DNA from 4 places in the Lysinibacillus sp. DFXJR4 genome. Region 1 is predicted to be linked to each of the others. Evidence: riboswitches for the same ligand, from Rfam matches in the RefSeq annotation. Region 1 holds a riboswitch; each other region holds the start of a gene.
What was found. Region 1 has a riboswitch for thiamine pyrophosphate ahead of thiC (phosphomethylpyrimidine synthase ThiC). Riboswitches for the same ligand answer to the same signal wherever they lie in the genome.
Positions count from the first base shown of each region.

Region 2: it holds a riboswitch for thiamine pyrophosphate, as region 1 does, so the genes downstream of both, thiM (hydroxyethylthiazole kinase) here and thiC (phosphomethylpyrimidine synthase ThiC) in region 1, are expected to answer to the same signal.
Region 3: it holds a riboswitch for thiamine pyrophosphate, as region 1 does, so the genes downstream of both, thiW (energy coupling factor transporter S component ThiW) here and thiC (phosphomethylpyrimidine synthase ThiC) in region 1, are expected to answer to the same signal.
Region 4: it holds a riboswitch for thiamine pyrophosphate, as region 1 does, so the genes downstream of both, AC2CGN_RS18900 (ABC transporter substrate-binding protein) here and thiC (phosphomethylpyrimidine synthase ThiC) in region 1, are expected to answer to the same signal.

Region 1 covers NZ_JBXUNW010000026.1:19,461-25,071, reverse strand. The annotation lists gene AC2CGN_RS24540 (AEC family transporter) at 24-956, shown strand; gene AC2CGN_RS24535 (hypothetical protein) at 1,242-1,508, shown strand; TPP riboswitch at 1,739-1,853, shown strand; gene thiC (phosphomethylpyrimidine synthase ThiC) at 1,992-3,770, shown strand; gene AC2CGN_RS24525 (catalase) at 3,894-5,399, opposite strand.
Region 2 covers NZ_JBXUNW010000003.1:119,342-124,952, reverse strand. The annotation lists gene AC2CGN_RS10835 (cysteine desulfurase family protein) at 1-675, shown strand, start outside; gene thiI (tRNA uracil 4-sulfurtransferase ThiI) at 680-1,888, shown strand; gene AC2CGN_RS10825 (alpha/beta-type small acid-soluble spore protein) at 2,131-2,349, shown strand; gene thiE (thiamine phosphate synthase) at 2,434-3,066, opposite strand; gene thiD (bifunctional hydroxymethylpyrimidine kinase/phosphomethylpyrimidine kinase) at 3,056-3,880, opposite strand; gene thiM (hydroxyethylthiazole kinase) at 3,880-4,635, opposite strand; TPP riboswitch at 4,726-4,824, opposite strand; gene AC2CGN_RS10805 (hypothetical protein) at 4,793-4,987, opposite strand; gene mbcS (acyl-CoA synthetase MbcS) at 5,073-5,611, shown strand, end outside.
Region 3 covers NZ_JBXUNW010000008.1:122,319-127,929, forward strand. The annotation lists gene AC2CGN_RS16505 (VWA domain-containing protein) at 1-1,380, shown strand, start outside; gene thiW (energy coupling factor transporter S component ThiW) at 1,508-1,996, opposite strand; TPP riboswitch at 2,111-2,218, opposite strand; gene AC2CGN_RS16515 (MFS transporter) at 2,294-3,490, opposite strand; gene AC2CGN_RS16520 (LuxE/PaaK family acyltransferase) at 3,892-5,070, shown strand; gene AC2CGN_RS16525 (iron-sulfur cluster assembly scaffold protein) at 5,085-5,438, shown strand; gene AC2CGN_RS16530 (cysteine desulfurase family protein) at 5,448-5,611, shown strand, end outside.
Region 4 covers NZ_JBXUNW010000012.1:27,015-32,625, reverse strand. The annotation lists gene AC2CGN_RS18905 (hypothetical protein) at 1-1,053, shown strand, start outside; TPP riboswitch at 1,119-1,229, shown strand; gene AC2CGN_RS18900 (ABC transporter substrate-binding protein) at 1,389-2,387, shown strand; gene AC2CGN_RS18895 (thiamine-binding protein) at 2,389-2,679, shown strand; gene AC2CGN_RS18890 (ABC transporter permease) at 2,679-3,449, shown strand; gene AC2CGN_RS18885 (ABC transporter ATP-binding protein) at 3,427-4,176, shown strand; gene AC2CGN_RS18880 (TatD family hydrolase) at 4,166-4,918, shown strand; gene AC2CGN_RS18875 (hypothetical protein) at 4,943-5,119, opposite strand; gene AC2CGN_RS18870 (solute symporter family protein) at 5,218-5,611, opposite strand, start outside.

The DNA of each region.
Region 1 (5,611 bases):
GAAAGGAGAGGAGGAGAAATGCTATGATGTACCTCGGTATGATTTTCTTCCAGATTGTTGCTCCTATTTTAGTGCTTCTTGTGCTTGGCGCGATATTGCAAAAGAAATTTTGCTTCAATCTAAAAGCGCTCTCTCAGCTTATTACCTATTGCTTCATGCCTGCCGCTGTTTTTGTTAATTTATATGAAACAAGCGTGGAGCTCTCTGTGCTTGGAGAAGTTGCGATATTTATTGTCCTTTTTATCGGCAGTCAAATGGTGCTAAGCCATTTTTTAGCGAAAGGACTTGGTTTAGTTAAAACAGAGGCTGCGGTATTTAAAAATAGTGTTGTCCTTATTAATTCAGGAAACTATGGAATTCCTGTTGCACAAATGATATTTGTGACACAACCAATCGGCGTAGCGATACAGGTTATTTTGGTGATATTCCAAAATATGACTACCTATACATATGGCTTATACAACTTAATTTCCTCAACAAAATCAGGTATATCCATTGTAAAGGATTTTCTTAAGATGCCTATCATTCATGCCCTTATTATAGGGGTGGCAATGAACTATTTTAATCTTGCAGTGCCACAGTTTATTAAAATTCCAATAGATCATGTTGCAGACGGTTTTATTGCTGTGGCATTAATCACGTTAGGTGCCCAATTATCACAGCTTGAAATAAAATCCATGTTTAATAAAACAGTCATTATTAGCTGTTTTACACGACTAATTTTGGGACCAGCAGTTGCTTTATTCATTATTTATATACTCGGTCTAGATGGGGTAGTGGCACAATCATTATTTATTGCTAGCGCTTTTCCAACATCCCGAAATAGTTCTAGTTTAGCATTAGAATATGATATCGAATCAGCAACAGCCGCACAAACTGTTTTATTTTCAACAATAGTGAGCTGTATTACAGTAACAATCGTTATTTATCTAGCAGAATTATTATTTCTTTCATAACATATGACGTAAAAAAAGGAATAGGCTTATGGCTTATTGCTTTTTTTTATGCTCCAAAAGCAAAATAAAGAAAAGTACTAAAAAATAAAAGTGTTTTTATTAGTTGTTGTAATTGTAAATATATACATAGGGTAAATAGATACTAAATAATATTCAAAGGGGTGTTCATAGCTTTGCGTAAAGGGATGAAGTTATGGAAAAATTTATCATCTTATTAGTTGCTATTATAATTGTTTTTAGTGTTGATCTAGGTCTTATTGTCTATAAAAGTACAAAAAGAATAATATGATTCTAGCAAGAAATGTCGTGAACCAGCTTGATTCAGAGAGGTATGAACAGCTAGTTAAAAATCCAAATAACCACTCACTTAATGTTGAAATTGTTGCATATGTTGGACTAGATATTGAGAGCTCCATTATTTACGGCATTCAAAAATCTGCTGTAACGAAGTACTTGCCTATACTTTTAGGCATAGTCATTTTATTGAATGTCGTTATGATGACTACATTGTATTTGTATATGCGGAAATCATTAAAACAATTGAAGAAATGACGGCAGGAATTATGCAGATTTCAGACTCTGTTTCTTCCGTTATGAAAAGCTCCTCCAATACAGCCAATCTTATGAAGCACAGTCAATCTGGAGCGGCAATGATTACGGCTCGCATCTGAGCAGGTAAAGCGTTTAGAGTTTATGAAGCAAAAATATAAACTCTGAAGGAAAAAATAGTAATGAAGCTTCCATCTCTTAGCAATATCTGTTACACTAGCATCAAACTTAATAGCATTGACTAGGGGAGTCTGATGAGTCAGGCTGAGAGGGAAACGCATAGAGGTTTCTTGACCCTTTGGACCTGATCTGGCTCATACCAGCGTGGGAAAGTTAAGAAATTATTGCGTGCTCTTTACAATGCGATAATTATACCTTTTACAATCATAGCCGGATCCAAAATTTTTTGGATTCGGTTTTTATTTTTGTTGGGGTGAGCTAGATTCGGTCCTTGTATGAATTTTCTATAAGGGAGAGAAGTAGGTCATGACAACAGTTAGCGAAAAGAACATTACGATTATGTCGAGCTTTGAGGGGAGTAAAAAGGTTTATGTAGAGGGTTCGAGACCGGATATTTTGGTGCCGATGCGTGAAATTGCATTAAGTCCAACAACAGGAAGCTTTGGAGAAGAGAAAAATGCTCCAGTTCGTGTATATGATACGAGCGGTCCATATACTGACCCTGCCTATAAGGTAGATATTACGAGGGGCTTACCAGCGTTGCGAAGTAAATGGATTAGAGAGCGAGGGGATGTTGAGGAGTATGTAGGGCGAACTATTAAACCAGAGGATAATGGCTTCCGCAATGCTGATGATCCACGTATTCAAGAAAACGTTTTTCCTGAGCTATCTAGGAAACCTATACGTGCGAAAAAGGGGAGAAATATCACACAGCTTCATTATGCACGAAAGGGAATTATAACACCGGAAATGGAGTTTGTAGCAATTCGTGAAAATATGGAACCTGAATTTGTTCGCTCTGAAATTGCAGCGGGGCGAGCGATTATGCCTTCTAATATTAATCATCCTGAGGCTGAGCCAATGATTATAGGACGTAGCTTCCATGTGAAAATTAATGCTAATATTGGGAATTCAGCAGTATCATCTTCTATTGCAGAAGAGGTGGAGAAAATGACTTGGGCAACACGCTGGGGTGCTGATAATATAATGGATTTATCGACTGGTAAGCACATTCATACGACACGTGAATGGATTATCCGTAATGCTGCGGTGCCAGTTGGAACAGTGCCAATTTACCAAGCACTTGAAAAGGTAAACGGTGTAGCTGAGGATTTAACATGGGAGGTGTATCGTGATACGTTAATCGAGCAGGCAGAGCAAGGCGTTGATTACTTCACGATTCATGCAGGCGTACTGTTGCGTTATGTGCCACTAACAGCCAATCGTGTGACAGGCATTGTGTCACGCGGAGGTTCAATTATGGCGCAATGGTGCTTATATCATCATCAAGAGAACTTTTTATATACACATTTTGAAGAAATCTGTGAAATCATGAAAACATATGATGTTGCCTTCTCGTTAGGGGATGGCTTACGTCCTGGATCGATTGCAGATGCTAATGACGAGGCACAGTTTGCAGAGCTTGAAACGTTAGGAGAATTAACACAGATTGCCTGGAAGCATGATGTACAGGTGATGGTGGAGGGGCCAGGCCACGTGCCGATGCATTTGATTAAAGAAAATATGGACAAGCAATTAGAGGTGTGCAAGGAGGCTCCGTTCTATACTTTAGGACCACTGACAACAGATATTGCACCTGGCTATGATCATATTACATCTGCTATTGGTGCGGCAATGATAGGTTGGTTTGGTACGGCAATGCTATGCTACGTGACACCAAAAGAGCATCTGGGCTTACCAAATCGAGAGGACGTTCGTGTAGGGGTGATTACGTATAAAATTGCTGCACACGCGGCTGATTTAGCGAAGGGACATCCGGGAGCACAGCAGCGAGATGATGCACTTTCAAAGGCACGTTTTGAATTCCGTTGGCGCGATCAATTCAACCTGTCTTTAGATCCAGAGCGTGCAGTTGAATACCATGATGAAACATTACCAGCAGAGGGGGCAAAAACTGCGCACTTCTGTTCAATGTGTGGGCCTAAGTTCTGTAGTATGAGAATCTCGCAGGATATTCGTAACTATGCAAAAGAAAAAGATTTAAATACGACAGAGGCAATTCATCAAGGGATGCAGGAAAAGGCTGAGGAATTTAAGAAAGCAGGCAGTCAGATTTATCAATAATAATGTAATGAAGGTTTGTGTTTATTTAGGCACAAACCTTTTTCGTTGAATAAAAAACTCCATGTGAAGTGTGGCTCACATGGAGTTAAAGTTGGATTTGGATATCAATAATAGATGGAAGAATTAAACGTTAGATGGTTGTTTCACGTATGGATTAGAAAGATCCATACCTTCTAATGAAAGACCCATTGCTTTTGCTACACCCTCACCATATGCTGGATCAGCTAAATAGCAGTGAAGAATGTGACGACGTTTGATGAACTCTTCAACAGGTGCCATATCATTTGCTGTATTTTCGAATAGGCGTTGTTGTTCTTCGGCAGTCATAAGGCGGAATAGTTTCCCTGGTTGCTCAAAGTAGTTGTTATCATCTTCACGGAAGTCATGGATACCTGCGTTACCATCAATGCGTAATTCAGGCTCTTTATAGTCTAAGTTATGCTCCCATTCGCTGTAGCTATTTGGTTCATAGCCTAAAGTTGAACCAAGGTTGCCGTCAAAACGCATAGCGCCATCACGATGGAAAGTACGGAATGGACATTTTGGGGCGTTTACTGGAAGCATATAATGATTTACACCTAGGCGGTAGCGTTGTGCATCTGCATAAGCAAAGATTCGTCCTTGTAACATTTTATCTGGTGAGAAGCTAATACCGGGAACAATGTTTGATGGAGCAAATGCAGCTTGCTCAACCTCAGCAAAATAGTTGTCTGGGTTTTTATTTAATTCGAATTCACCTACAGGAATTAATGGGAAATCTTTTTTATACCATACTTTTGTTAAATCAAATGGGTTATATGGTAGTTCGCGAGCTTGTTCCTCAGTCATTACCTGAATGTACATTTTCCATTTAGGGAAATCACCTTGCTCAATAGCACCATATAAATCACGTTGTGAAGATTCACGGTCTTTACCGACTACTTCCTCTGCTTCAGCACCTGTTAAATTTTTAATGCCTTGCTCTGTGCGGAAGTGGAATTTTACCCATACACGCTCATTTTCAGCATTGATAAAGCTATACGTGTGAGAACCAAAACCATGCATATTTCGGTAACCAGCTGGAATACCACGGTCAGACATTACTATTGTGACTTGGTGAAGTGCCTCTGGTAGTGATGTCCAGAAATCCCAGTTCGAGTTTAAGTTTTTCATATTTGTACGTGGGTCACGTTTTACCACGTGATTTAAATCTGTAAAGTGTAATGGATCACGGAAGAAGAATACAGGCGTATTGTTCCCAACTAAATCCCAGTTACCTTCTTCTGTATAAAATTTAAGGGCAAAGCCACGAATATCTCGCTCAGCATCTGCTGCACCACGCTCACCCGCAACTGTAGAGAAGCGCGCGAACATTTCTGTTTTCTTCCCAATCTCAGAGAAGATCTTTGCTTTTGTATATTGAGTAATATCATGCGTTACAGAGAAGGTACCAAATGCACCTGAACCTTTTGCGTGCATACGACGCTCTGGAATAACTTCACGGTTGAAGTTCGCTAATTTTTCAACTAGCCATACATCTTGAAGTAACAGAGGACCTCTTGGACCCGCTGACATGGAGTCGTGGTTGCTTACTACTGGAGCACCACCTGCTGTTGTAAAACGACGGCTACGATCATTTGCGTTTGTCATATTAGTTTACCTCCTGAAAAAAATTGTGAGTCAAACTCTTCATCAATAACTATAGCAAATATAAAATAGAATTGCTAGTACATTATAATAATTATCGTTAAAGAATTTTTATTTTTAGATATAAACTATTATTATATGTGCAAAGTAGTAGAATTATGCATAATTTCACTACCCAAAACAACACTTTTCAAAACAATTTTAGAAGTAAGAGA
Region 2 (5,611 bases), on a different contig from region 1:
CCTATATTTGAAGCAGCTAAAATTATTCATAATATGAGCAGGGCTGCTTTTCATGTGGATGCTGTTCAAAGTTTCGGAAAACTACCTTTAGCATTTAACCATGAGGATGGACCTGACTGCATTTCTATTTCAGGGCATAAAATTCATGGATTTAAGGGCTCAGGTGTGTTAGCGTTTCGGACACATATGAAGTGGCAGCCTTATGCACTTGGCGGTGGTCAGGAATATGGATTACGTAGTGGGACAGTGGCTGTTCCGCAGGCTGTCGCTTTGTCCAAAGCTGCTCGTATTGCGGTGGAATCAAGGCTGGATCAAGAAAAAAAATATCGTAAGTGGCATGATGAAATATGTCTACAGTTACGTGAATATGGAGAGGCAGTGCATATTTTATCGACGCCTCAGGGAGCAGCACATATTTTATCTTTTAGCATTCGGGATTTAAAAGGTGAGGTTATTATTAATGCAATGCAAAAACGTCAGGTAATCGTTTCTACATCAAGCGCTTGTTCGTCAAAGCAAACAAAAACTAGCCATGTGGTAGAGGCCCTAAAACTTGATGAGCATTTTAAAAAGGGTGTTATCCGTTTAAGCTTTGGTGCCTATTTATCGGATGAGGATATTGCAAAATTTAAAGATGTGTTAAATGAAGTATTGATGGAACTTAAAGGAGAATAATACAATGATTTGGAAAGAAATTTTAATTCGCTATGGCGAGCTTTCAACAAAAGGGCGCAATAAGATGGATTTTATCCGCCGATTGCGTGAAAATATTCGTCATGCGTTTGCAGATTTAGGACATTTACACATTCGTACAGAACGTGATCGGATGTTTATCGCTATACAAAATGAAATTCAAATGAATGCTTTATTAGAAGGACTACCTAAAATTTTTGGCATACAATCCTTCAGCCCAGTGGCAGCGTGTGAAAAAGATATTGAAGCTATGAAAAAGCTGGCCATTACAATTATGGATACATTTAAAAATGAGCAGCTTACCTTTAAAGTAGAGGTGAAGCGAACAGATAAAACATTTCCATTAGAATCTCATGCTATTCAACGTGAAATTGGCGGCTATGTTTTACCAAATTACAAAAATCTATCAGTAAAGGTAAAGAATCCTGATATTGAGCTTCGTGTAGAAGTACGTCATGATGCAACTTATATGATGGCACAAGTGATTCCTGGTGCAGGAGGAATGCCAGTAGGTTCTAATGGGAAATCGCTATTAATGCTTTCTGGTGGAATAGACAGTCCAGTCGCTGGCTATTTAATGATGAAGCGTGGTGTGCGCTTAGAGGCGATTCATTTCTTTAGTCCACCATATACAAGCCAAAATTCATTGGAAAAGGTAAAGGTACTAGCAAATGAATTAACGAAGTTTGGTGCAAGCATTCGTTTACATGTCATTCCTTTTACTGAAATACAGGTACTGATTAAAGAAAAAGTACCTTCAAATGTATCCATGACAACAACTCGCCGCATGATGTTAAAAGTTGCAGATAAGGTTCGGGAGGAAATAGATGCACTTGCAATTGTAACAGGTGAAAGCCTTGGACAAGTGGCAAGCCAAACACTTGAAAGTCTTACTGCAATAAATGCTGTAACCAATACACCGATTTTACGTCCATTGATCTCAACTGATAAATTAGAAATTATCGATATTGCTGAGAAAATTGGCACATACGAAACATCTATCCAGCCATTTGAAGATTGCTGCACCATTTTTACACCTGCAAGTCCAAAAACAAAGCCAAAGCTTGAGAAGGTTGAGCATTACGAAAGCTTTTCCGATTTTGATGAATTAATTGAACGAGCGGTGAAAAATCGAGAAGTCTATATTTTCCCGAAAAAAGAACAAGAAACCGATAAATTTGCAGATCTTTTATAACGAGAATGAATTTATATTGATTCAGCAAAAAACTTCTATCCCTATAAATAGCGAAGTTGTAAAGAAAAAAATCTGGTCGTAATTACACTAGACACAAATTAAATGTAAGTCGTCTCAAAAGCAAATTTTGAGGCGGCTTTTTTTAATTTCCCCTATTTCCTATGGAGGTACAATTTACCTCTAAAAATTTTGTATTAAAAATCTAATATCGCACATTCTATATTCACAAGGAGGTGAGAGACATGGCTTCAAACAACAACCGCAGTTCAAACCAGCTTGCAGTACCTGGTGTACAACAAGCACTTGATCAAATGAAATACGAAATTGCACAAGAATTTGGTGTTCAATTAGGAGCTGACGCTTCAGCTCGTGCTAACGGTTCCGTTGGTGGTGAAATCACTAAACGTCTTGTACAAATGGCAGAATCTCAATTAAAAGGTATGCCAAACAACAATCAATAATTGCTGAATAAGTAATTATTAAGCTTAAAACCAGTGACCGTAAAAGGCACTGGTTTTAGTTTGCTTACATTTAGTTTAATTATCCTAAATAAAAAATGATTTAAACGTTGCTATTGTCTGGGAAATATCCTCACTATCACAAATAGCAGAAATAACAGCGATACCATCCGCACCAGCATCAATAACTGATTGTCCATTTGAACAATTTATGCCTCCAATTGCAACAATGGGAAGCTCAGGATTTTCAATGCGTATGCCCTGCAAAAATTTTGTTCCACTTGGCGTTTTCGCATCGCTTTTAGATGTAGTTGCAAAAATGGGACCAATTCCTACATAATCTGCTCCATATTGTAGAGCAGTTTCCAATTCAGCATGAGAATGAACTGAAACACCTAGTATCATCTTTCCAATTTTTTTACGAATTTTAGATACAGGGAAATCCTCCTGACCAATATGGATTCCATCTGCCTTAAGTTTTACTGCAAGCTCTACATCATCATTGATAATAAACGGCACATTATACTGCTGACAAAGCTTTTGACAATGACGAGCAAAATTTTCATATTCTTGTCCTGTTAATGCACGAGGTCCCTTTTCTCGAAGCTGAAACATGGTGATCCCATGCTGTAAAGCTTTTTCAAGAACTTGTATTGGCTTCTGATGGATAACATTACCTGTGCCCATTATAAAATATAGCTGTAAATCCTTACGATTCATGAATAATCACCTCACAGCTCTCCTTATAGTTTTGATAGGCAAAATGATTTGTCGGCCCATGCCCATTACCTAGAGCTAAATCATACGTTATTGCTAATTGAATAAATTTTTTTGCTTCGATAATTGCTTCTTTTATAGGAAGACCACTGCCCAAAAAAGCAGTTATGGCTGCTGAAAACGTACAGCCAGTACCATGTGTATTTTTTGATGAAATACGAGGAGTTTGCATAGAAAAAGAATGTCCATCTTTAAAAAATATATAATCAATGGCAAAATTCTTATCTGCTAAATGACCTCCTTTTATAATGACACATTGTACTCCAGTTTGTAGCAAGAGCTTGGCTACTTCTTTTATATCAGCTAAAGTGTTAATTTCTTTGCCAGTAAGCGTTTCGGCCTCTGGAATATTCGGAGTCACAATGGTTGCCACTGGCAGTAGAAGATTAATGATAGCATCAATGGCATCTTGTTGTAATAAGCTTTCTCCGCCCTTTGCAATCATCACAGGATCTACAATAAGTGGAACTTTGGTATTAGCCATTATTTGTGCAATAGTTTGTATAATGGCTGAGGAAAATAGCATGCCTGTTTTCATAGCACTAATTGGGAAATCCTCCAATAGTGCCTGTAGTTGTTGCTCAACAAAGCTTGCCTCAATGGGCATTACCCCTGATACACCAAGTGTATTTTGTGCGGTCAAAGCTGTAATGACAGAAGTTCCAAACACCTTTAATTCCTGAAAGGTTTTTAAATCAGCCTGTATACCAGCACCGCCGCCACTATCAGATCCAGCAATTGTCGTAACAACCTGCATTATCGTTCACCGTCCTTTGAAAGACGATATAGTTCATTCAATACAGCAATTTGAAAATCACCGATGTATTGTGTAGTAGAACCGGCTTGTTCAGCAATTTTTTTATAACATCTTAGTACATCTACTAATTGGTTATAGGGCTGATTGTCAGATACAAAAGCAGCGCAACAAATGGCACTTAATAAGCAGCCAGTACCGGTGACCTCTGTCATATGAGGATTTCCGCCTGTAATCCATTGTTGGTGATTTCCATCAGTTATGAAATCTTTTTCACCTGTGACAATCACTATACAATGATACAACTGAGCAATTCTTTTTGCTTCATCCTCTAAGGAAATGGAACCTGTTCCACTGTCTACACCTTTTTGCTGCCATTTTACGTTGGCAATTGCGGCAAGCTCTCCAATATTGCAGCGAATTACTGCAAATTCAATCTCTTCTAATAGTTGCTTTACGGTTTGTTTTCGGTAAGTTGTGGCTCCAGCGCCAACTGGATCTAACACTACTGGTATGCCAAGTGCATTGGCTTTTTTTCCTGCAAGTATCATGGATTCTTTCGTTTTGTCATTAAGGGTACCAATATTTATTAATAAGCTTGAGGCAATTGCAACCATTTCCTCAACCTCGTCATTGCCATCAGCCATAACTGGTGAGGCACCGATTGCTAAAAGCCCGTTTGCTTGAAAATTTGCCACTACATAATTTGTAATGCAATGAATTAGTGGGCTTTTTTTACGGATAGTTTGAAAAACCATTTTAAGTCCTCCTTTGTTGGATGGACGTAAGCATGCAAAAAAGGCTCTTTTTTGTGCAAAAAATACACGCAAAAGAGCCTTTCATCAATGAATTAGATGTGAATTGCTCCCTACGTCAGTATTAACTAACAGGTTCAAAGGGTCAGGTTTTACCTTCTCAACTCCAAATGAGTCCCCCTGCAATCTTGCTTTTAGTTGACCAAAATGTACCATACTTTTCTTTCCTGTTCAATAGATAGTTTTTATCTTCATTTAGCAAATGTAGTTCTGTAGCGACAGCTACAATTACACCTAGGCGAAATTGATTGATGAACGTGACTGATGCCATATAGCAAAGTATGATAGTTGTCATGACTTTTCTAAAATAGAGTGCGAACCATTGAAAATGATAAAAATGGAGTTTTATAATGAGTCATAGCATAAGGGAGGCATTTGCCATGAAAAGACAGGATTTAATTGCACCTGAATGGTACAATATTACAGAGGAAATTGAAAAATATGCACAGGATGCAAACAAGAATGCGCTCATTATTTATGATGAAAATGATGATGTTCAGTTTATTACATACGCACATTTACTGGCAAAGGCAAATCAGGCAGCACATGTTTTTACAAAACAAGGTTTAACAAAAGGTGATGTACTTATCGTGATGGTGCCTAGATCAGTAGAAGCCTATATTGTCTATATTGCTGCTTTAAAAGCTGGTATAACAATTATTCCTAGTTCAGAAATGCTAAGAGCGAAGGATATAGAATATCGTATAAACCACGCTCATGCAAAGGGCATTGTTGCATATGAGCCATATATTGAGCAATTTGATAATGTGAAAAACTTACAGGGCTTGCAGCAATTCGTAATAGGTACTGCTCACGAACCTTGGCAGTCATTACTTCAAAAAATGCAAGAACAACCAACAGACTACATAAGTTCAACGCCAACGAAAAGTTCAGACAAGGCATTTTTAGCTTATACAAG
Region 3 (5,611 bases), on a different contig from region 1:
TCATTAGGACTGGTTATCGTGCTTGACCGCTCTGGCAGTATGTATGGATCAAAGCTAGAGCTAGCTAAGGAGGCGGCGGCTCGTTCTGTCGAAATGCTACGAGATGAAGATACGCTCGGCTTTATTGCCTTTGATGATCGACCTTGGGAAATTATCGAAACAGGTCCACTTAACAATAAGGAAGAGGCTGTGGATACGATTTTATCCGTAACGCCAGGCGGTGGGACAGAGATTTATGGATCTCTCGCAAGGGCCTATGAAAACTTAGCAGATTTAAAGCTACAGCGTAAGCATATTATTCTATTAACAGATGGACAGTCACAGTCAGGAAATTATGAAGACTTAATCGCTGAAGGAAAAGAGAATGGTGTAACATTATCTACTGTAGCGATTGGACAAGATGCAGATGCCAATTTACTTGAAGCGCTCAGTGAAATGGGTACCGGACGATTCTATGACGTTGTTGATGAGCAGACAATACCTTCTATTTTATCCCGTGAAACGGCAATGATTTCACACACATATATTGAGGATAATCCCTTCTATCCAACCATCTACAATGCATCTGGTTGGAACACGTTATTTGCAAATGGTGTACCTCAAATGAATGCTTATATTGGAACAACAGCAAAGCAGGGGGCCTCTGTCATTGCTGAAAGCGAGAAAGAGGATCCAGTACTAGCGCAGTGGCAATATGGTCTTGGTAAAACATTTGCCTTTACTTCTGATTCGACAGGTAAATGGACAGGTGACTGGGCAAGATGGCAGGATTGGGGAACATTTTGGCAAACGCTTATTTCACAAATGCTCCCAAGCTATAATGATGTTGCCTACGACGTACGTTTAGAATCGGATGGTTCATTTGTTATTACAGATCCTACCAATGAAGCAGCTTTTTTAGATGTCGTTGCTGTCAATGAAGCAGGAGAAGAACTTGAAACACAGCTTGAAGCTATTTCAGCCTCTCAGATTCGAGCAGTTGTACAAGCGGAGCCAGGGTTAATTTTCTTCCGTATCGCTGATGAAGATCAAGCTATTTTTCAAGCGGGTATAAGTGTGCCTTACAGTGCTGAATATGAGTTACGACCTGTAAACGATGAGCTGGTGGAAGAACTGACAAAGCAAACGGGTGGCTCTGTTTTGAAAGAACCGAAGGAGGTATTTCGTGAATTTACGAAGAAAGGCGCAGATCGTCAAAATATAGCAACATGGCTTATATTAGCAGGTATGCTACTGTTCTTCATCGATATTACAATCCGACGCTTTGGCTGGAGCTTCTTTGCTAAGTCGAAGAAAAAAGAGCAGCTTGTTGAAAATAAAACCACACAGGCAGAGGATACAAATGTTGCTCAACTATTAAAGGGCATGAAGAAAAGATAATTTGGATTAAATGACAGTGCAAAATGATTGATTATTTTGCACTGTTTTTGCGTTTTAAAGTGAAAAGGAAGAAGCTTTCGTTCAAAGGGAAACCCTGCTCAAGAGGGAAATCCTTGCTCTGAAAAATTTAACGAAAATTTTTAATAAGTGCAGTATTTCGTAAACTACTAGCAATTGCCACACCAAAAATAGCACCAATAATACTAGAGGTTAAAAAGGCAGGCATGAAAAACATTGATGCTACGGATGTCCCCATTAAGATATATGCATATGGTACGGCAATGAGGGAGGCGATAATGCCAGTTCCTACTATTTCACCAACGCCCGCTAGCCAAGGCATACCACTGTATTTATAAGCCAGTGCTGCACAAAATGCGCCAATGACACTGCCAGGAATGGCTAATAGGGAGCCTGTCCCTGTTAAAATACGAATAATCGCTGTAGTAAGGGCAATGATAATAGTTGGTATTGGTCCGAGTAGAATGGCACCGATGACATTGATGGCATGTTGTATCGGATAAGCTCGCGCAATCCCTGTTGGAATTGAAACGAAGGTAGAACCTGCTATGGCAATTGCCACTAATAAGGCCATGATGGTTAATTTTCGAACTGACATAAGTTACACTCCCTTGAAATATAAAATGAATTGTTATCTCTGCTAAACTGGCGAGCACAAAAAGGCCGCTCCCTGAAAACAAATAGGAAGCGGCCTTGCATTTACATATCAAAAAGCAAGATGTCGCCACTTCCCTCCGCTAGTATGAACTAGATCAGGTTCAAAGGGTCCGTATATGGTCATATACGTCTCAGCCTTTTAAAGACTCCCCTAGTGGTAATAATTATTCAATTTCTGTTTAGCATTGTAACAACATAAATGTATCATACTACTAATAATAGTCAATAACTTTTCAGATTATTTGGAATCAGGCTGCATAAGATGCGGTGCTTTTTTCATTGTCCAGATAAGGGCAAGGAAGAAGCAAGCCATCAAAATAATAGCACCAAATATATAAGGGCTATTCATATTCCAATCAAATAAAATACCTGCCAATGCTGGACCAATCATATTGCCAAGACTCATATAAGCATTATTCAGACCTGCTGCAAATCCTTGCTCATTTTCGGCAAGCTTGGAGATCAGTGTGTTAACAGCAGGACGAATTAATGTTGTGGCTGTCGAGAAGATTGTCGCAACAACTAAAATAAGGGCAAACCCAGATACGAATAATATTAAGTAGATCGATATGGCTGCAATAAATAAATTGACTAATACGACCTTCATTTCACCATAGCGATTAAAGAGTGGTGTAATAACAAACATTTGTACAACTACACCAAAAGCACCACCCACCACTAAAATAATAGCAATATCCCCAGGTGTATAATGAAACTTTTCTGTAACAAATAATGATAAAGTCGTTTGGAAATTAGCAATTCCGAACGAGAATACCATCATAATAATGAGCATAACAAAGTAAGGCATATGTACTGAACGTACCATTTGTTTCGCGAGATTGTCTTGCTTATGCATTTTTTGTGCTGCGTTTGGTTTGGTAGATGGTAATAAAAAGAACGATAAAATAGAAGCCAAAATAGCCGCAGCTCCAGCTGTATAAAATGGAAAATGTAAGCTAACATGTGATAAGAAACCACCAATACCGGGTCCTATCATAAAGCCAAGAGACATGGCAGCACCAAGCATCCCCATCCCTTTTCCACGTTCTTCATATGTTGTAACATCTGCGACAAATGCCATAATAGGAGGTGCCACAAAGGCTGATCCAAGGCCACCTAAAAAGCGTGCTAAGAAGAGCATCCACACTTCTGTAGAAAGTCCAAAGCCGATTTGAGCAAGTCCTGTTAGTATAAGTCCGAAAATAATAAGATTTTTTCGACCATACTGATCCGAAAGATTCCCAGCAATTGGAGAAAAAACGAATTGAGCGAAGGCGAACGTTGCAATAAGCATACCTAGAACTTGTCCTGCAGCACCAAATATTCTTAAATACTCGGGCATTACAGGAATAATAATCCCAATACTCCCCATTGCGATAAACATATTAAACATTAAAATATACAAAGCCGCCTTATTGGACTTCTGCTGGGTCATCGAATACCCCCCTTTTTCTAATCAAATATAGTACAGTCTATCACAAAGAAAAATGGTTTGCTAATAGTTAGGATTACACGAAATAGTGGACCAATGGTTTATTCTTAAACTACTAAATGATAAATATTTTGCAATAATAATGTAGTGTTCAATTTGTAAATTCCACAAGTTTTTTTGTGGAATTTACTTTTTTTCTTGTATTGAATTAGGGGTTACATCATTTGTTCTTATGTTAATCTTTTTATGTCAACTATATTACAAAATTTGTAATAATTAGTGATTGATATATGGTTGATGTTCCTTTAATAATTCCTGTGTAACGGCTTCCTATTGGTTCTTTATTAGGCAATCAAAAGCCGAGAATCCGAGAGAAATTGATATTAAAAAGGAGAGGAAATGAAATGGTAACTATTCAAGCAGCAATGGAAAATTTAAGAGAATTAGGTATTAATCCAGTTACAGCAGTCATTGGGTCAACTCAACAGTTATTTCAGTGGGATGAAGAAAAAGTTAATGAATTAAAGGGTTATTTAATCTCTCAAAATTTTAAATATCATTATGAAAACAATAGCTTTTATCGAATGCTATGCGAGGATAGCGGTGTAACACCTGCAGATGTACAAAGTTTAGATGATATACAAAAAATCCCACTTATTCCGGTGACAAGCTTTAAAAGACCTGATTCTCATTTATTACTATCAACATCTTTAGAGAATATTGAATTTGAAATGCGAAGTACAGGAACTAGTGGTATCCCAAGTATATCAAGAAGGGATGCGGAAACATTAAACAATTGCGTATTTAGTATATATGCAATGTATAGAGAGATGTTCGCCTTCTCTCGTGGTGCTGGTCTCTTCCTATTCCCATCTCCAGAAGAAATGCCAGAAATGGGAATGGTAAAAGTACTAAATATGCTCTCAGGTTTGTTTGATGCAACACGATGTCTTGTTAAGAGAGCATCCTTCAAACCAAAAGAGGCAATAGAAACTTTAGAAAAATGGCAAAACATTCATACGCGTCACATCATAGGACCACCATTTTTAATTTATAAATTGGTTAATTATTTAAAAACAAATAATATTCATTTGAAGTTGGATCAAAAGACGATGATTATCAATCTAGGGGGCTGGAAACGCTTCTCTGGTATGGAGATACCTCGAGAACAATACAATAAAGAATGTGCTGAATTTTTAGGTATTCCTGAAGAAAATATTAGGGATATGTATGGATTAGTTGAATCGAATATCTTAGCTATCGAGTGTGAGAAGCATTCTAAGCATGTACCACCTTGGGTTCATTTTTCATTAAGAAATCCCAAAAATTTAGCTGAAGAGGTACCACAAGGAAAAAGAGGTGTTTTAGCAATATTTGACCCTACGTCCTTGTCATATCCAGGATTTATTCAAACTGAGGATTTAGTGTATTTAAAGAAAGAAAATACATGTGAATGCGGAAGAAACGGTCAGAAGGTGGTATACCTTTCTAGAGTAGCAGGTGCAGAAATTGGTTGCTGTGCCATTAATTTAGAGAAGCATATGGATGCCGCAGAAGCTAAAAGCGAAATGGCAGAAGTATAAGAAAGGATCTAAACATGTACAATTCTATCATTGTTGATTATTTTAGCAAACCTCGACATTCAGGAGAACTAACCGATGCAAATATGGAATTAAAAATTGGTAACTCTGTTTGTGGGGATACAATTTTCATGAGTGTAAAGGTAGAAGATGGGAAAATATTCGATGCAAAATATAAAGCCTATGGTTGTGCAACATCTTTAGCAACAGCTGATATATTTGCAGAATTTATCATTAATAAATCAATAGAAGAAATTAAGCAGCAACCACAACATGAGATTGATAAAATGCTAGGGGAGTTGGAGCCTCCTCAAATGCATTGTTTAAATATTTTACATGAGTTATTTGAGCAAATACGTTCAGCAGCTTAGGAGGCTTTTATGATAGGAAGGTATTTTGATTATAATGCCACTACTCCTCTTCGGGAGGAAGTGGCTTCTACTATGATAGAAAATATAATGCTATTTGGAAATCCCTCTAGCACGCACTCCTTTGGACAGTTAGCGAAATTAAAAATGGAAGAGGCACGCTCACATGTTGCCAC
Region 4 (5,611 bases), on a different contig from region 1:
CATATGTGGAAGCCCTTTGCGGTAGGAATTTCAGCTTTAGCTCTTACGGCTTTATTAAGTTATCCAGTTATAGATGAAATAAAGGAACAATTGACAATATCGCAAATAACTGAGCAATCCTATGAAGAAATTAGTATCCCTGGTCGATCTGCTGATACATTATTTACAGCTGACTTTGATGATGCAACGAACTCCTTTTATTATTACGAAGGCAATACCATTTATTCCTACGCACTCGATACACATATTGAAAAAGCGGAAGTAACAAGTGAATTCCCTATTTCAAAAATGTTAGTAAATGAAAATTGGCTTGTTTGGATGGCTGATGATAGGAATTCTGTGTTTGTAAAAAATAGAGAAACATTAGAGATCAAAGGCTTTTCTACGGATACTTTTATAGATTTTGAAGATGATACACTACTGACAACAATATCTGATACAACGACAGGTCATACCATTTATAGCTTAACAAATCTGCGTACAAACGAGGTAAAACAATTTAAACAAGCCTTTGATAATAGTGCAGTAAGTCAGCCAATTTATCAAGACAATAAATTGCTCCTACCAAGTGCCTTTAAAAAAGATGGAATAGAAACAGTTCGCTTTACACTCTATGATGTTGGAACAGAAAAAGAAAAGCAATATGATTTCCCTTTTAAAGGCATACATGACGTGGCACTTACTGACCATAAAATCTATGCTTCCTTTAGATCTGGAGAAAGCTTAGAGACAGGATATGTTGATTTAGAAGATGGCTCCTATCATAAACTTGATGGTAAAAAAGCCATTACTTTAACAGCCTATCAAAATAAGTTTGCTCTATACGAATGGATACCGAAGGAGGAACATTACCGCTTTAGATTATATCAAGTCGAAGAAGATGGTTCATTAACACCACTTTACGACTTTAAAGATATTTCATTAATCCTCTTTGAGCCACGTTATACTAAGGAAGGGACATTACAGGTATTTGGGATAAATGAAAAGTATCTCACGGAGGATGGAATTCATGAAGCGAAAGATGCTGCAATTAAAATATTTTTACAGCGTTAATATTAAATAGAGCCTTGTCAATTGCAGTGAGATATGGGTATAATAATCATCGAAAAGTTCATATGGAAAGAATGTAGGGGGGCTGGTAGTTGCCAGCTGAGATTGTGTCCGTTAGATGCTGACCCTTTGAACCTGATTTGGCTCGTACCAGCGTAGGGAACATCTATTCAAAAAAAGTAAATTTTTGATATTGATTGACAACGTCTGGGAGAAATCCTGGGCGTTTTTTTGTTAAATGTACATATCTTGGGTGCAGATAATCCATAAATACGCTTTCTTCTGGTTAGAGCATTCCTTCATGAACACTTTCACACTACTTACTGGGAGGATTCAGCATGAAAAAATGGTTATTGGTTCTTATGGCTGCCCTTTTAACATTAGCGGGCTGTAGCGAAAAAGAGGATACCAAAAAGGATGAGCATGCGTTAAAGAAGGTGTCCGTTGTACTTGATTGGATGCCAAATACAAATCATACAGGGCTATATGTTGCTAAGAAATTAGGTTATTTTGAAGAGCAGGGCTTAGATGTTGATATCTTACAACCTGGTGACGCAGGAGCAGATCAGCTTGTAGCATCTGGCAAGGCACAATTTGGCGTAAGCTATCAGGAGGGAATTACACAGGCTCGTGTACAGGGTGTACCTCTGGTATCGATTGCGGCGATTATTCAGCATAATACTTCTGGCTTTGCCTCAATCGCCTCCAAAGGTATTACATCACCGAAGAAATTTGAAGGTAAAACATATGGCGGCTGGGGAGCTCCACTAGAGCAGGCCGTACTACAATCATTAATGCAAACTGAAAATGCAGATATTAATAAATTAGATATTATTAATGCTGGCGATATAGATTTCTTTACAATGATGAAAAAAGATATTGATTTTGCATGGATTTATTATGCTTGGACTGGGATTGAAGCTGAGCTTCGTGATGAAAAACTGAACATGCTGTATTTAACAGATTATAGTGACCAACTGGATTATTATACACCCGTTCTTGCTACAAATGAAAAAATGATTAAAGATGATCCAAAGACCGTTGAAGCATTTATCGCTGCCGTGGCAAAGGGCTATGAATACGCGATCAGTAATCCAGGTGAGGCGGCAGATGTTTTACTTGAGGCAGTACCTGATTTAGATAAAGACCTTGTGCATAAAAGTCAGGAGTGGCTGGCAAATAAATATCAGGATGACGCTGCTCAATGGGGCGAGCAAAAGCTAGCTGTCTGGGAAAACTATGCGAAGTGGATGACTAGCAACAACGTTTTAGAGGGCGAATTTAACGCAGAACAAGCATTTACAAACGACTTTTTACCGAAAAAGGAGACGAAGTAACATGGCAAACTCATTAATCAGTGTACAAATTATTCCGAAAACAGAAAAATATGAAGATGTGATTCCATTTGTCGATGCGGCCATTGCTATTATTGATGCATCAGGCGTGAAATATGAGGTGCATCCTTTAGAAACGACGATGGAGGGGGAGCTGACAACGTTACTACAAATTATAGAACGAATGAATAACAAAATGATAGAGCTTGGGGCTATCAATGTTATTACACAAGTGAAAATTTTATATCAGCCATCAGGTATTACTATGGATACATTAACGGAGAAATACCAGTGATGAAGCAGGCAATACAAAAGGGAAGGTCGATAATTTTTATCGCCTTCCTCTTATTCATATGGGAGCTAATCGTGCGTTTGGCAGATATCCCTCATTGGTTATTGCCGGCACCAAGTGCTATTTTAGCAGAAGGGGTACGATCGTTTGAAACATTTTTGCCTCATGCCTTCGCAACCGTGCAATTAGCTTTACTAGGACTTACAATTGGCATATGTTGTGGACTAGCAGTTGCTGTGCTCCTACATCGTTTTTCATTTATTCGAGAGCTATTTTATCCCATTCTTATTATGTCACAAAACGTTCCAATACTTGTCCTAGCGCCCTTGTTAATTATTTGGTTTGGCTTTGGTTTATTACCTAAGCTTATCATTATTTGCCTAGTATGCTTTTTTCCGATTGTTATTGCAGCAATGGATGGCTTTCGTCAAACCTCACCAGAGTTGAAGCATTATTTTGAGATGATTGGGGCAACAAAGGCACAAACCTTTTGGAAGTTAGAATGGCCATTTGCATATCCATCTATTTTTTCGGGTATTAAAATTGCCGCTACCTACAGCGTTATGGGGGCTGTTATTGCGGAGTGGCTAGGTGCTAAAAAGGGTATTGGGGTCTATATGACATTGGCACAGTCATCATTTCGTACAGATCGTGTGTTTGTGGCCATTTTGGCTATTATATGTTTAAGTTTAGTGTTATTTACCGCTATTCGACTGCTAGAAAAAATCATTGTGAAGGGGAGAGGATTCCATGCTAAGCGTTCAAAATATTGATAAATCCTTTAATTCTCTTCAGGTCATTCAAGATTTATCCTTTGAGGTTAAGGACGGTGAATTTGTGGCAATCATTGGTCCATCTGGTAGCGGGAAAAGCACACTATTTCAACTAATTGGTGGTGTTTCTTCTATTGATAAGGGAGCCATTTTATTAGATGGTACAGATATACAGCAGAACAGAGGAACAATTGGCTATATGCCTCAGCAACCCTGTTTACTACCATGGCGAACCATTTTAGAAAATGTCACAATTGTAGAAGAGCTTCAGCAAAAGCCGAATGTGGAACTTGCCAAGGAGTGGTTAGCAAAAGTGGGTCTTGCTTCATTTATAAATGCCTATCCGAATGAACTATCTGGCGGTATGCAACAGCGAGTGTCCTTTATCCGTGCAATCGTTACTGACAAGCCTATATTATGCTTAGATGAGCCATTTTCTGCACTAGATGAGTTTACGAGACTGGAAATGCAGGCTTGGCTATTATCCATTTGGGAAAAATATCGAAAATCCATTTTATTTGTTACCCATAGTATTGAGGAAGCGCTATTTTTGGCAGATCGGATTATTGTGCTATCAAAACGGCCAGCAACAATTAAACAAGAAATAGTTGTTCCGTTTGCACGACCACGACAAGAGAAAATTCGTCATTCTGAGACATTTACAGCATTAAAAGAACAATTATTTATGTTTTTAAAAGAAGAAAAGGATGATGTTTATGTTGATTGATGCTCATATTCATTTAGATCAGTATCAAGACAATGATATACCCTCTTTACTAGAGGAGGCAGAATATGTTATTGCTGTCAGTATGAATCTTGCATCATGTGAAAAAACGTGGATGCTATCGAAAGCCTATAAAAATGTAAAGGCTGCATTTGGCTTTCATCCTGAGCAAGTCTTACCTAGTAAAATGGAAATGGATGCTTTATTTGATTGGATACGTCAACATGCACATGAAATGATAGCAATAGGGGAAGTAGGTTTGCCTTATTATTTAAAGCAAGAAAAATCTATTGATTATCGTCCATATACAGCATTGTTGGAAAGGTTTATTTTGTTAGCAAAAGAATTAGATAAACCAATTATTTTACATGCCGTTTATGAGGATGCAGCATTTGTTTGTGATTTGCTTGAAAAACATCGAGTAACGAAAGCCCATTTCCATTGGTTCAAGGGAGATGAGAAAGTAATAGAACGCATGATCCAGAATGGCTATTTTATTTCTGTTACACCTGATTGTACGTATGAGGAGGAGATTCAACAGCTTATTACGAGATATCCAATCGAGCTAATCATGGTGGAAACGGATGGGCCTTGGCCATTTGAAGCTTCGTTTGAAAATAAACGTACATCTCCCTGGATGATGAATCATTCTATAGCGGTCATTGCTTCAATAAAGGGGATATCAATGCAGGAAGCGGCTAAAAGCATTACACAAAATACAAAATCATTTTACAATCTATCATAAATAAAAAAGCAGTATATAGAATGTTTATTCATCTATACGCTGCTTTTTGTATTTTGTGAAGTTGCGTTCCAAGGTTTCTTGTTTAGTCTTTGTGACACGTTCATGTGTACTAAAAGGGGAGGATTGACGATCGATTTCAACATTTTTTCCTTTTGTACGCTTTAAATGCATACGTTTCTTTTTGGCTTTTGATTGTGACATAGGATTACCTCCAATTGCTTATTATCAATATAATACTGAATAAAACAGAAAATGTAAAACCTCGTAAGTAAGTTACTTACGAGGTAGTTGTCATATTATTAGTGAGATACGTCTTGTACAGAAATACCTGTGTTTGCTTTAACATCCACTTCGCGATATTTCTTGTCATCACTTTCTTTAGAAAGTAATGTTCCAATGAAACCACCAATGAAACCAAGAGGTACCGAAATTAATGCTGGATTTGTTAACATAATTAACGGTTCACCCACGAAAATTGCTTTTCCTTCAACTGGATTCCAGATGTTTGGAGATACCGCAACAAGTACTAATGCAGAGATTAAACCTGTTAGCATTGCCGTTACAGCACCAGCTGTGTTAAAGCGTTTCCAATAGATAGTATAAATGATTACTGGTAGGTTAGCAGAACCTGCAATACAGAATGCAAGTGATACTAAGAACGCTACGTTTAATGTTTGTGCACCAAGTGCTAAA